Regions from separate parts of the Megasphaera hexanoica genome, predicted to be linked through region 3. Evidence: a T-box and tRNA genes for the amino acid it is inferred to sense, from the RefSeq annotation. Region 3 holds a T-box; the other regions hold tRNA genes.
The links. The T-box of region 3 lies ahead of trpS (tryptophan--tRNA ligase). A T-box ahead of a tRNA ligase gene usually reads a tRNA of that ligase, here a tRNA-Trp.

Region 1 (4,860 bases), 950 kb from region 3:
GGCATGGCAGAATATTACAGCGCCGAATTATCTCAAAAAGTTAAACGGGGAATGACAGAAAATCTCCTGGAAGGCAAGTGGATTGGTGGCATTGTTCCCTTTGGCTATGAACTCACATCGGAAAATAAACTGGCCATCAGTCCCGCAACAGGCCATCTGGTTTCCGAAATCTATAATAAGTGCTTATCCGGGGTGAAAACGACAGATATTTTGAGCAAATTAAATAGCCTTGGTATCAAAACCCAGAGAGGATGCAACTTCACTCGCAACAGCCTGAACCGCATCCTCAAGAATCAGATTTACACGGGGACATTCACCTGGGCCGGTACATCCTATCCTGATTATGCCCCAGCACTCATCACACAGGAGCAATATACAGCTATGCAGAATTTATTTGAATCTCGCAAACGAAAAAGCAATACCGCCCGCCGCGTCTCTCCCCAGTATGCCCTGACAGGTAAAATCTACTGTGGCACATGCGGACTTCCCATGACCGGATATTGTGGCAAGAGTCATACAGGCACCACATACTACTATTACCAATGTTCTTCCAAAAATAATAAATCGGAAAAAGCTGCGCGGTCCCAGATTGCCTGTGATGCCAAAAACATAAGCCGTGACAAGCTGGAAAAATTAGTCCTTGATACCACTATCAGCATACTCAAAAACAAAGACGCCGTAAAATGCATTGCAGACCAGTGTATGACCATCCAGAAAGCAGAACTGGAACACAAGCCGGCGGAACAACTGCGCCTGGAATCTCAAATCAAAGAAATTGAAAAACGACTGAAAAACAGCGTAAAAGCCGTTGAAAACGGCCTTATCTCCCAAACAATAACAAACAATATTGAGACCTATGAAAAACAGCTCACAGAGCTAAACGCTCAACTTGACGGGCTTAAATTAGAGACTCACATCATTCCCATTACAGAAGAAGCGGTCATCTATTATCTGAACCAACTGACAGAACGGGCAAATAAAAAAGACGGATATAGCCTCGATACCTTCGATGACTTCATCCGTCGTGTCGTAGTGACTGGAAAGCGTGTAGACATATATTATAACTACACTGCAGTTCCCAATATACTCGAAAACCCCGCAGTCAAAATGCTGCGGGGTTCGAGTGAAGATTATTTGGTGACCCGGTAGGGATTCGAACCCTAGACCTACTGATTCGTAGTCAGTCACTCTATCCAGCTGAGCTACCGAGTCATGTAGAGGGATATCGGTCTCCTGCAGATTCCTCTCCCTCTGTGTTTTGGCAGGGGCAGAAGGAATCGAACCCTCAACCAATGGTTTTGGAGACCACTACTCTACCAGTTGAGCTATACCCCTACGTATAATCAGCGGCTTCCTATCCTCCCAGGGGGCTTCCCCCCAAGTACTTTCGGCGTTTGCGGGCTTAACTGCTGTGTTCGGCATGGGAACAGGTGGATCCCCGCAGCTATCGCCACTGAATTCTCTTGTCAGGGCCGTGCCCTGACAACTGTATAGAAAACGTATTCCTTACCTTACCTTTTAAGTCAAGTCCTCGGTCTATTAGTACCGGTCCGCTCCGTACATCACTGTACTTCCACTCCCGGCCTATCTACCACATCGTCTCTGTGGGACCTTACTTACTTGCGTAATGAGAAACCTCATCTCTAGGCTGGTTTCACGCTTAGATGCTTTCAGCGTTTATCCGTCCCCGACGTAGCTACCCAGCTGCACAACTGGCGTCATGACTGGTACACCATTGGTCGGTCCACTCCGGTCCTCTCGTACTAGGAGCAGCCCCTTTCAAGTTTCTTCCGCCCGCGATGGATAGGGACCGAACTGTCTCACGACGTTCTGAACCCAGCTCGCGTACCACTTTAATGGGCGAACAGCCCAACCCTTGGGACCTACTTCAGCCCCAGGATGTGATGAGCCGACATCGAGGTGCCAAACCTCCCCGTCGATATGGACTCTTGGGAGAGATAAGCCTGTTATCCCCAGGGTAGCTTTTATCCGTTGAGCGATGGCTATTCCACTCTATGCCACCGGATCACTAAGCCCGACTTTCGTCCCTGCTCGACCTGTCCGTCTCGCAGTCAAGCTCCCTTCTGCCTTTGCACTCTTCGTGCGGTTTCCGTCCGCACTGAGGGAACCTTTGGGCGCCTCCGTTGCTCTTTCGGAGGCGACCGCCCCAGTCAAACTGCCCGCCTGAGACTGTCCGCAAGCTCGTTACGCTTCTCGTTAGAATTCCAATAAAACAAGGTTGGTATCCCACCATCGGCTCCGCGAATACTGGCGTACTCGCTTCTCCGCCTCCCAACTATCCTGTACATCTCCTACCAGAATTCAATCTCAGGTTACAGTAAAGCTCCATGGGGTCTTTCTGTCCAGTCGCGGGTAACCTGCATCTTCACAGGTACTTCAATTTCACCGGGTCCCTCGTTGAGACAGTGCCCAAATCGTTACACCTTTCGTGCGGGTCGGAACTTACCCGACAAGGAATTTCGCTACCTTAGGACCGTTATAGTTACGGCCGCCGTTTACTGGGGCTTCAATTCTCTGCTTCGCTTGCGCTAACAAGTCCTCTTAACCTTCCAGCACCGGGCAGGTGTCAGCATCTATACGTCAGGTTTCCCTTTAGCAGACGCCTGTGTTTGTGGTAAACAGTCGCTTGGGCCTCTCTTCTGCCGCCTGCCTTAGCTCCGTGCGCTTCTGCACTTCACTGACTACAGGCTATCCTTTTCCCGAAGTTACGGATATATTTTGCCGAGTTCCTTAACGAGGGTTGTCCCGCGCACCTTAGAATTCTCTTCCTGCCTACCTGTGTCGGTTTCGGTACGGGTGCTGCCGTTCTCACTAGAAGCTTTTCTTGGCAATATAGTGCCGGCCCCTTCGCTTCTGTCTCCAGAAGCTCCCCATCACATCTCGGCCTTATGGAAGACGGATTTGCCTGTCTCCCGACCTACCTGCTTGGACGTGCTCTTCCAGTCGCACGCGCGCTTTCCTTCTTGCGTCACTCCGTCGCTCAAACAAACGGCTGCAGTACAGGAATCTCAACCTGTTGTCCATCTCCTACGCGTCTCCGCCTCGGATTAGGTCCCGACTTACCCTGGGTCGACGAGCGTTGCCCAGGAACCCTTAGGCTTTCGGTGGAAAGGATTCTCACCTTCCTTTTCGCTACTCATACCGGCATTCTCTCTTCCTGCCTGTCCACGGCTCCTTCCGGTACCGCTTCTCCCATGCAGGAACGCTCCCCTACCCATGTATCTACATACATGCCAAAGCTTCGGTTCCGTACTTCAGCCCCGGTCATCTTCGGCGCAGAGTCTCTCGACCAGTGAGCTATTACGCACTCTTTTAATGGTGGCTGCTTCTGAGCCAACATCCTGGTTGTTTTCGAAATTCCACATCCTTCACCACTTAGTACGGCATTGGGGACCTTAGCTGTTGGTCTGGGCTGTTTCCCTCTTGACTACGGGTCTTATTACTCGCAGTCTGACTCCCATGTATAAGTACAGCCATTCGCAGTTTGATTAGGTTCAGTAGCCGGATAGGCCCCTACCCTGTTCAGTGCTCTACCGCCTGTACTCTCTCCATGAGGCTAGCCCTAAAGCTATTTCGGGGAGAACCAGCTATCTCCACGTTCGATTGGCATTTCACCCCTACCCACATCTCATCCAAAAGCTTTTCAACGCTCACTGGTTCGGTCCTCCACACATTTTTACCTGTGCTTCAACCTGGACATGGGTAGATCACTGTGGTTTCGGGTCTACTCCCTCCAACTCATCGCCCTCTTCAGACTCGCTTTCGCTGCGGCTCCGCATTTCCTGCTTAACCTCGCTGGACGAAGTAACTCGCCGGTTCATTCTTCAATAGGCACGCCGTCGCACGTATATAGTGCTCCGACTGCTTGTAGACATACGGTTTCAGGTTCTCTTTCATTCCCCTCCCGGGGTTCTTTTCACCTTTCCCTCACGGTACTATGCGCTATCGGTCTATATCAGTGTTTCGCCTTGGAGGGTGGTCCCCCCTGCTTCCCACAAGGTTCCTCGTGTCTCGTGGTACTCTGGATCCTGCTCCCTGCATCTGCTTGCGCTTACGAGGCTCTCACTCTCTCTGGCTGAGCTTCCCAGCTCATTCTGCTTCGCTCGTGCAGTTTTCCGCAGTCCGCAACCCCGGATTGGTTTCCCATCCCGGTTTGGGCTCTGCCCCTTTCGCTCGCCGCTACTCAGGGTATCTCTTTTGATTCCTTTTCCTCCGGCTACTTAGATGTTTCAGTTCACCGGGTGCCCTTCCTCTTAAGAGGATGACGTGACTCCTCACGCCGGGTTTCCCCATTCGGACATCTGCGGGTCAAAGGTTACTTGCACCTCACCGCAGCTTATCGCAGCTTATCGCGTCCTTCTTCGGCTGATATAGCCAAGGCATCCGCCGTACGCCCTTACTTACTTGACTTGCTCTTTTTTTCTAAGGTTCGTTAAGTCTCTTTTCTTTTCAAAAAAGAGGTGTTTCTTCGTTTTCTATACAGTTGTCAAGGTACGCCATAAAAGAAAATCTGGTGGAGATGAGGAGAATCGAACTCCTGACCCCCTGCTTGCAAGGCAGGTGCTCTCCCAGCTGAGCTACACCCCCACTATCCCTTTACCCTTTCCAGGATAAAGTATGGTGGGCCTAGGTGGACTTGAACCACCGACCTCACGCTTATCAGGCGTGCGCTCTAACCAGCTGAGCTATAGGCCCATATGCGATTTTCTCCTTGAGAGGATGGCCTCTCAAAACTAAACAATGCTTCATACTCTGCCAGAATGCCGACCTAAGAATCGTCAGAAGTCTGACTTTCGTCTTCCTTCCGGCCTCTATCCCTAGAAAGGAGGTGATCCAGCC
Region 2 (4,860 bases), 1.1 Mb from region 3:
CTTTCCGGATATCGTATCATGGACATCATTAGATACCTGAATGAACACAACTACGTCACATCCCGCAAATCGAAGTTCCGCTACAATAGCTTGAACCGAATCTTAACCAATCCCATCTATACCGGCTTATATCGGTGGGGAACTATCGAAGTCGCCGACTATGCCCCCGCCATCATCACACAAAAACAATTTGCCCTGGCACAAGAGAAAATCCATCACATCAAAGCTCATCCCCGTGCTAAACGTCGCAGTGCTGCCTATGCCCTCACAGGTATCATTTATTGTGGCGTCTGTGGCTCTCCCATGACCGGCCAAAGCGGCCACTCAAAAAGCGGTGCGCTCTATCACTATTACCGCTGTTCCACAAAAAACAATTACCACAACCGCGGCAAAAAGCTAAATATAAAATGCACCAATCGTAATATAAGTAGGGACAAACTTGAGGATCTAGTATTACAAACGACTATAAATATCCTCATGAACCCGGAAGCCGTCCGCATGATTGCGAAACAAGCGGTAGCTGCACAAAAAAAGGACCCAGCTGCCACAGAAATAGACCGCATCAAAGAAGATAAAAAGCTCATTCAGAAAAAACTAAACAACTCCATCAAAGCCGTCGAAGCTGGAATCATTTCCACAACACTAGCAGCCAACATAGCACAATATGAAAAGGAAATTGCCGAGCTGGATATCAAGATGGAAAAAATAAAGCTCTCCTCCACGCCGGTGAAAATTGATGAAATCGCCGTCGAGTTCTTTCTCAAGAGTCTGCTGCTGAATAAAAAAGAACACGACAAATACCGCCTGGATATGTTCCAGACTTTTATCCGTCGTGTCATCGTCTACCCTGATAAAGTAGAAATTCAGTACAACTATACTGCAACCCCTCATATACTAGAAAATCCCGTCACCAAAATGATGACGGGAAATTCCGGGTGTTCGCGTTGCGAACGTTTGGTGACCCGGTAGGGATTCGAACCCTAGACCTACTGATTCGTAGTCAGTCACTCTATCCAGCTGAGCTACCGAGTCATGTAGAGGGATATCGGTCTCCTGCAGATTCCTCTCCCTCTGTGTTTTGGCAGGGGCAGAAGGAATCGAACCCTCAACCAATGGTTTTGGAGACCACTACTCTACCAGTTGAGCTATACCCCTACGTATAATCAGCGGCTTCCTATCCTCCCAGGGAGCTTCCCCCCAAGTACTTTCGGCGTTTGCGGGCTTAACTGCTGTGTTCGGCATGGGAACAGGTGGATCCCCGCAGCTGTCGCCACTGAATTCTCTTGTCAGGGCCGTGCCCTGACAACTGTATAGAAAACGTATCCCTTACCTTACCTTTTAAGTCAAGTCCTCGGTCTATTAGTACCGGTCCGCTCCGTACATCACTGTACTTCCACTCCCGGCCTATCTACCACATCGTCTCTGTGGGACCTTACTTACTTGCGTAATGAGAAACCTCATCTCTAGGCTGGTTTCACGCTTAGATGCTTTCAGCGTTTATCCGTCCCCGACGTAGCTACCCAGCTGCACAACTGGCGTCATGACTGGTACACCATTGGTCGGTCCACTCCGGTCCTCTCGTACTAGGAGCAGCCCCTTTCAAGTTTCTTCCGCCCGCGATGGATAGGGACCGAACTGTCTCACGACGTTCTGAACCCAGCTCGCGTACCACTTTAATGGGCGAACAGCCCAACCCTTGGGACCTACTTCAGCCCCAGGATGTGATGAGCCGACATCGAGGTGCCAAACCTCCCCGTCGATATGGACTCTTGGGAGAGATAAGCCTGTTATCCCCAGGGTAGCTTTTATCCGTTGAGCGATGGCTATTCCACTCTATGCCACCGGATCACTAAGCCCGACTTTCGTCCCTGCTCGACCTGTCCGTCTCGCAGTCAAGCTCCCTTCTGCCTTTGCACTCTTCGTGCGGTTTCCGTCCGCACTGAGGGAACCTTTGGGCGCCTCCGTTGCTCTTTCGGAGGCGACCGCCCCAGTCAAACTGCCCGCCTGAGACTGTCCGCAAGCTCGTTACGCTTCTCGTTAGAATTCCAATAAAACAAGGTTGGTATCCCACCATCGGCTCCGCGAATACTGGCGTACTCGCTTCTCCGCCTCCCAACTATCCTGTACATCTCCTACCAGAATTCAATCTCAGGTTACAGTAAAGCTCCATGGGGTCTTTCTGTCCAGTCGCGGGTAACCTGCATCTTCACAGGTACTTCAATTTCACCGGGTCCCTCGTTGAGACAGTGCCCAAATCGTTACACCTTTCGTGCGGGTCGGAACTTACCCGACAAGGAATTTCGCTACCTTAGGACCGTTATAGTTACGGCCGCCGTTTACTGGGGCTTCAATTCTCTGCTTCGCTTGCGCTAACAAGTCCTCTTAACCTTCCAGCACCGGGCAGGTGTCAGCATCTATACGTCAGGTTTCCCTTTAGCAGACGCCTGTGTTTGTGGTAAACAGTCGCTTGGGCCTCTCTTCTGCCGCCTGCCTTAGCTCCGTGCGCTTCTGCACTTCACTGACTACAGGCTATCCTTTTCCCGAAGTTACGGATATATTTTGCCGAGTTCCTTAACGAGGGTTGTCCCGCGCACCTTAGAATTCTCTTCCTGCCTACCTGTGTCGGTTTCGGTACGGGTGCTGCCGTTCTCACTAGAAGCTTTTCTTGGCAATATAGTGCCGGCCCCTTCGCTTCTGTCTCCAGAAGCTCCCCATCACATCTCGGCCTTATGGAAGACGGATTTGCCTGTCTCCCGACCTACCTGCTTGGACGTGCTCTTCCAGTCGCACGCGCGCTTTCCTTCTTGCGTCACTCCGTCGCTCAAACAAACGGCTGCAGTACAGGAATCTCAACCTGTTGTCCATCTCCTACGCGTCTCCGCCTCGGATTAGGTCCCGACTTACCCTGGGTCGACGAGCGTTGCCCAGGAACCCTTAGGCTTTCGGTGGAAAGGATTCTCACCTTCCTTTTCGCTACTCATACCGGCATTCTCTCTTCCTGCCTGTCCACGGCTCCTTCCGGTACCGCTTCTCCCATGCAGGAACGCTCCCCTACCCATGTATCTACATACATGCCAAAGCTTCGGTTCCGTACTTCAGCCCCGGTCATCTTCGGCGCAGAGTCTCTCGACCAGTGAGCTATTACGCACTCTTTTAATGGTGGCTGCTTCTGAGCCAACATCCTGGTTGTTTTCGAAATTCCACATCCTTCACCACTTAGTACGGCATTGGGGACCTTAGCTGTTGGTCTGGGCTGTTTCCCTCTTGACTACGGGTCTTATTACTCGCAGTCTGACTCCCATGTATAAGTACAGCCATTCGCAGTTTGATTAGGTTCAGTAGCCGGATAGGCCCCTACCCTGTTCAGTGCTCTACCGCCTGTACTCTCTCCATGAGGCTAGCCCTAAAGCTATTTCGGGGAGAACCAGCTATCTCCACGTTCGATTGGCATTTCACCCCTACCCACATCTCATCCAAAAGCTTTTCAACGCTCACTGGTTCGGTCCTCCACACATTTTTACCTGTGCTTCAACCTGGACATGGGTAGATCACTGTGGTTTCGGGTCTACTCCCTCCAACTTCTCGCCCTCTTCAGACTCGCTTTCGCTGCGGCTCCGCATTTCCTGCTTAACCTCGCTGGACGAAGTAACTCGCCGGTTCATTCTTCAATAGGCACGCCGTCGCACGTATATAGTGCTCCGACTGCTTGTAGACATACGGTTTCAGGTTCTCTTTCATTCCCCTCCCGGGGTTCTTTTCACCTTTCCCTCACGGTACTATGCGCTATCGGTCTATATCAGTGTTTCGCCTTGGAGGGTGGTCCCCCCTGCTTCCCACAAGGTTCCTCGTGTCTCGTGGTACTCTGGATCCTGCTCCATGCATCCGCTTACGCCTACGAGGCTCTCACTCTCTCTGGCTGAGCTTCCCAGCTCATTCTGCTTCACTCGTGCATTTGATAGCAGTCCACAACCCCGGATTGGTTTCCCATCCCGGTTTGGGCTCTGCCCCGTTCGCTCGCCGCTACTAGGGGTATCTCTCTTGATTCCTTTTCCTCCGGCTACTTAGATGTTTCAGTTCACCGGGTGCCCTTCCTCCTAAGAGGATGACAGTACTCCTACTGCCGGGTTTCCCCATTCGGACATCTGCGGGTCAAAGGTCACTTGCACCTCACCGCAGCTTATCGCAGCTTATCGCGTCCTTCTTCGGCTGATATAGCCAAGGCATCCGCCGTACGCCCTTACTTACTTGACTTGCTCTTTTTTCTAAGGTTCGTTAAGTCTCTTTTCTTTTCAAAAAAGAGGTATTTCTTCGTTTTCTATACAGTTGTCAAGGTACGCCATAAAAGAAAATCTGGTGGAGATGAGGAGAATCGAACTCCTGACCCCCTGCTTGCAAGGCAGGTGCTCTCCCAGCTGAGCTACACCCCCACTATCCCTTTACCCTTTCCAGGATAAAGTATGGTGGGCCTAGGTGGACTTGAACCACCGACCTCACGCTTATCAGGCGTGCGCTCTAACCAGCTGAGCTATAGGCCCATATGCGATTTTCTCCTTGAGAGGATGGCCTCTCAAAACTAAACAATGCTTCATACTCTGCCAGAATGCCGACCTAAGAATCGTCAGAAGTCTGACTTTCGTCTTCCTTCCGGCCTCTATCCCTAGAAAGGAGGTGATCCAGCCGCACCTTCCGATACGGCTACCTTGTTACGACTTCACCCCAATCATCGCCCCCACCTTCGACGGCTGGTTCCTTGCGGTTGCCTCACCGGCTTCGGGTGTGAATGACTTTCGTGGTGTGACGGGCGGTGTGTACAAGGCCCGGGAACGTATTCACCGCAGTATGCTGACCTGCGATTACTAG
Region 3 (4,860 bases):
CCGCATGACGCTCCGCTTCTTCTACCGGCTGGGAACGGACAATGGCAATCTTATCGAGAACGGCATTATATATATCGGCAGGCTTGTTTTCTTTCAGCCAGTCCAGCATATGTTCCACCCATTGCCGGCAGGACCACGATTCTTCACCATGATTATGTCCGCGCAGAATCTGTATCTGCACTTTTTCCGGAATCTTGGCGATCAGCCAGTTCCACATTTCATAATGAATTAAAAACGTATATTTGGCATCGATCTCGCGCAGATTCTTTTCATGAAGCTCTAATTCATAGCGGGACCAGAATAAGCCAATTGTCATTCCCATTACCTCCTAACAAGGATGTTTTATGTTGAAAAAGTCCTTGCCTGCGCAAGTACTTCTTTATACAATTCTATACATTTTCCCAAATTCCTGCAACTACAGAAAAAATACCACAAAAAGAAGGCTGAAGCAGAAACCCGTGTCCTGTTCAGCCTTCTCCGCTGCTTCCGTCATAAACGGAACAACGTTTCTGTATTTTTCTTAGCCTGTACGATCAGATCCCCAACCGGCACATCCATATACAAAGCAAGTGTCTGCGCCACGTAAACAATATTATTGGGGACATTGATCCGCGGCAGGTGAAATCCCCGCGGTGTCAGATAGGGTGCATCCGTTTCCAGCAGCACTCTGTCCAGAGGAAGAATCGATACGGCATCGCGCAGGTCATCGGCCCGCCGTTCGTCACAGATCCAACCGGTGATACCTATATAAAATCCCATGTCGAGCAGCGTCTCTAATGTCTTCCTGTCGCCGGTATAACAATGTACGACGGACTGGGAGCAGATGGCTTCATGGCCGGAAAAGCAGGAAATGAAATCGTGGGCAGCGTCCCGTTCATGGAGGAACATGGGCTTATCCAGTTCTTCCGCCAGGGCGATGAGCTCTTTGAAAAAATAGAGCTGGTTCTCTTTTGTCGAATACATGCGATCGTAATCAAGGCCCGTTTCTCCTACGGCGACGACTCTGGGATTTGTCGTTACGATGCGCCGGATTTCTGCTATATCGGCCTCTTTCGCTTCATCTGCCGCATGCGGATGGATTCCGGCCGTCCCATAGGCATCGTGCCGTTTGACAAAGTCATTGACCTTACGGTTTTCCCGGTCCTCGGACCCGGTTAGGATACAGCAGATTCCATCGGCTGCCGCATCAGCCAGGATGCGTTCCGGCTTAGTAAAAGACCGGGTAAACAGATTGAGACCAATATCATAATAAGTAATATCCATATCACACCTCACGCCGATCAGGATCCGCCATTCATATCGTCCAGAGACAGCAGGAAACTCGGCGCATAGTCGCGGAGAAACTGCTCTACCTCCGGCATTCCCAGGTCACGCAGACGGGCTCCGATGGTTTCATATGCTTCATTAAATTCGTTGTTGCCGGCATGTTTTTCCTGAAGGCATTTCAAGTACGCGCTCAATGTATCAGCCGCCTTGACAAAGGGCCATACAGGATCTTCTTCAGCATGACAGATCAGCCATTCATAATCAGGCTGCAAATCCTCTGGCAGCGTTTCGACAAGCCGTTTCTGTGCCAGCTGTTCCACTTCGCCATAGGTCCTGCGCATGACCGGGCTGAAGTATTTGACCGGCGTCGGCATATCACCAGTAAAGACTTCACTGGCATCGTGATACAGCGCCAGCAGGACGGCCCGTCCGGCATCTACAGTGCCGCCATCAGCATAATATGTATTGTGTAACAGGCAGAGGTGATAGGCAATCATCGCCGTCTGCAGCGTATGCTCCTGCACATTCTCTTCGATGGTGTTACGCATCAGGCTCCAGCGGCGGATAAATTTCATGCGCGCCAAAATGGCAAAGAAATGGCTCATATGTACTCCTTATTTACGGTACAGACCCATAGCCCGGCAGGCTTTCACATAAGTGACATTGGCCTTGGCATGGGCTTTCTTGGCGCCTTCGTCGAGGATGGCATCCAGTTCGGGATCGCCTACGAGCTGATGATAGCGCTGCTGGATCGGTTCCAGTACGGAAATGACAGCATCGGCTACATCTTTCTTGAATGCTCCGTAACCTTTGCCTTCGTAGGCTTTTTCAATATCTTCATGGCTCTGGTCGGTCACGGCCGAGAGAATTTCAATCAGGTTGGAAATACCGGGCTGGCAGTCCGTGTCATAACGCACGGTATTCAGGCTGTCCGTCTGGGCCCGTTTGATTTTCTTTTCAATATCTTTGGGATCGTCGAGAAGATAAATAGTAGCCGTCGTATTGGAATCGGACTTGCTCATTTTCTTCGTCGGTTCCTGCAGGCTCATGACACGAGTGCCATCGTGGCCGAGCAGGATCTGGGGCAGTTTAAATACGTCCCCGTACAGACGGTTGAACCGCTGTGCCAGGTCTCGGGTAATTTCCATATGCTGCTTCTGATCATCGCCAACGGGAACGTAGTCAGCCTGATACAGCAGGATGTCTGCCGCCATCAGGGGCGGATAGGTCAGAAGACCGGCCGGAATGGAATCGCCCCGTTTGGAAGCCTTATCCTTATACTGGGTCATCCGTTCCAGTTCACCTACATAAGAAGATGTAATCATGATCCAGCCGAGCTGTACGTGTTCCGGAACTTCCGACTGTACGAACAGCGTCGCTTTCTGCGGATCCAGACCAGAAGCGATATAAATAGCCGCCAGCTGACGGGTCCGTTCATGGAGAAGCTGCGGATCCTGCGGCACGGTGATAGCATGCTGATTGACGATGCAGTAATAACATTCATTGGCATCCTGTAATTTAGAAAAATTACGCAGTGCACCCAGATAATTCCCTAATGTAAGATTGCCACTCGGCTGGATACCTGAAAAGATAATAGACATGATTGTTTTCCTCCTGTCAATAAAAAAACCTTCCATCCCTTATATATAGGGACGAAAGGAAAGTATTTCCGCGGTACCACCCTGGTTGGCATAATGCCCGGCTCTTACATGCACATCATCATGCACTCTTTCCTGGTAACGGTGAAAGTTCCGGCCTGTCATACTGACTTCTGACAGCCTCTCCCGGGCCCATTCCTTCTTTCTCCTCCTGCCGGACTTCCACCCTCACCGGCTCGCTGAAAGGGGTATGAAAGAGCTACTTGCTCCCGCTCATCGAGTTTCTTTATATATACAGGTATTGTAGTCCCGAATACGTACCATGTCAAGAAGCATTTTGTAAAAAAAGTCTTGACTTAAAGCTTACTCCATGTGCTAAAATAAGCCATCACAGGAGGAATGTATATGAAATTAACGCGAAAAAAAATTATATTGACTGCCCTTCCCCTAGTGGCAGCCGCTCTCATAGGAGCTTATTTCTTTATACCCGGTTCCAAAGCCGTGGCCCGTCAGGGCATACAAGTCACCAAAGCAGCAGCCGCTCACTACGATCTGACCAGCGATGTCGATGCCTCTCACGTACGCCAGATTATCACCCGTGACAGCATGACGAGCCGCACCATCATGTGGCAGTCTGATTTTTCCGAAGAGCCGGCACTGGTCGAATACCGCGTCAAGGGATCTGATGGCGACGTGTTCCAGCAGCAGGCGACAAATGAAGCCTTTAACGACGATGATACGACGACCTACGTCCACAGCGCATTGCTGCAGGACCTCACACCGGGAACGACGTACGAATACCGCGTCGGATACGGAGAAAAACGGACGGAATGGCAGGAATTCCAGACGGCCCGGGGAAATGATTTCAAAGCCCTCATCTTCCCTGATTCCCAATCGAGTGATTACAGTTACTGGGCGGCTACGGCTCAACCGGCCTGGCAGCGCAACAACGATGCCCAGTTTTTCATCAATATGGGCGACCTCGTAGATAACGGGCAGGACCACTATCAGTGGAATGCCTGGTTCGATGTCGTCGGCCCCATGATCCGCCGCATCCCCGTAGTCCCACTCATGGGAAACCACGAAACGTACAACCGCGACTGGAAGGTACGGATGCCCGAAGCCTATCTCCATCTCTTCTCTTTGCCCGGCGGCGTCCCTAAATCGTATCAAAACCAGTTCTATTCTTTCGATTATGGAGATGTTCATTTCGTCGTCCTCAATACGCAGGCATCGGAACTGGCTGACTGGCAGCCACAGCTCAACGAAGATCAGGCAGCCTGGTTCCGCCAGGATATGGCAAAAACGACGAAGAAATGGAAAGTCGTCATCATGCATAAGGATCCACTGCAATACGGATTCGCCAGCCGGCCCCAGCCACGGGAAGAAGGATTTTCCCAGGAAGGCACATTCTGGATGCCCCTCTTTGATGAAACGGGCGTAGACGTCGTCCTTTCCGCCCACCTGCACACCTACCGTGACCGGGGACACATCAGGAATTTCCAGCGCGATCCGTCGGGACCGCTCTACATCATTACCGGCGTAGCTGGCAACGTCCAGTATCCCGGCCTCTGGAAACAGCACAGTCTGGATGAATATGTAGCGCCTCAGCCGGAAACAGATAATTATATGACTATGGAATCTACAGAAAATCAGCTGACATTCCAGAGTTTCCTGCCTGACGGCACACTGTTGGAACGCACGGCTGTAGAAAAATAACACATACACCGGATAAAAGTAAAACGGAGCAATCCGGCAGACAAATGAGTCTGTCAGACTGCTCCGTTTATTTGCGTACATTCTATTTTCTGTCTTTGACGCGGACACGCTGTACCGTCGGCTGTCCATTATGGTCGCGATGAATCGTATCTATCCGGATGTACTGGAGTTCTGGTGAAAATTCTCTGACCAGTTTACTCAGTTCCGGATCCGTGCTTCCCACACCGCTTTCAACGATGCGGTATACGATGGCTGCAAATTCGTAGCGGGTCATCAT

Region 1: it encodes a tRNA-Trp, which carries the amino acid that the T-box ahead of trpS (tryptophan--tRNA ligase) is inferred to sense. The anticodon was not compared.
Region 2: it encodes a tRNA-Trp, which carries the amino acid that the T-box ahead of trpS (tryptophan--tRNA ligase) is inferred to sense. The anticodon was not compared.

Annotation. Positions count from the first base shown of each region.
Region 1 covers NZ_CP171361.1:1,225,814-1,230,673, reverse strand. Annotated here, with positions in the region: gene ACGTIC_RS05865 (recombinase family protein) at 1-1,149, shown strand, start outside; tRNA gene ACGTIC_RS05860 (tRNA-Arg) at 1,136-1,212, opposite strand; tRNA gene ACGTIC_RS05855 (tRNA-Trp) at 1,260-1,335, opposite strand; rRNA gene rrf (5S ribosomal RNA) at 1,342-1,458, opposite strand; rRNA gene ACGTIC_RS05845 (23S ribosomal RNA) at 1,520-4,431, opposite strand; tRNA gene ACGTIC_RS05840 (tRNA-Ala) at 4,533-4,608, opposite strand; tRNA gene ACGTIC_RS05835 (tRNA-Ile) at 4,640-4,716, opposite strand; rRNA gene ACGTIC_RS05830 (16S ribosomal RNA) at 4,843-4,860, opposite strand, start outside.
Region 2 covers NZ_CP171361.1:1,059,638-1,064,497, reverse strand. Annotated here, with positions in the region: gene ACGTIC_RS04995 (recombinase family protein) at 1-969, shown strand, start outside; tRNA gene ACGTIC_RS04990 (tRNA-Arg) at 956-1,032, opposite strand; tRNA gene ACGTIC_RS04985 (tRNA-Trp) at 1,080-1,155, opposite strand; rRNA gene rrf (5S ribosomal RNA) at 1,162-1,278, opposite strand; rRNA gene ACGTIC_RS04975 (23S ribosomal RNA) at 1,340-4,251, opposite strand; tRNA gene ACGTIC_RS04970 (tRNA-Ala) at 4,352-4,427, opposite strand; tRNA gene ACGTIC_RS04965 (tRNA-Ile) at 4,459-4,535, opposite strand; rRNA gene ACGTIC_RS04960 (16S ribosomal RNA) at 4,662-4,860, opposite strand, start outside.
Region 3 covers NZ_CP171361.1:2,173,486-2,178,345, forward strand. Annotated here, with positions in the region: gene ACGTIC_RS10750 (hypothetical protein) at 1-316, opposite strand, end outside; gene ACGTIC_RS10755 (TatD family hydrolase) at 490-1,263, opposite strand; gene yfbR (5'-deoxynucleotidase) at 1,281-1,871, opposite strand; gene trpS (tryptophan--tRNA ligase) at 1,881-2,867, opposite strand; T-box leader at 2,912-3,150, opposite strand; gene ACGTIC_RS10770 (metallophosphoesterase family protein) at 3,270-4,583, shown strand; gene ACGTIC_RS10775 (S-layer homology domain-containing protein) at 4,666-4,860, opposite strand, start outside.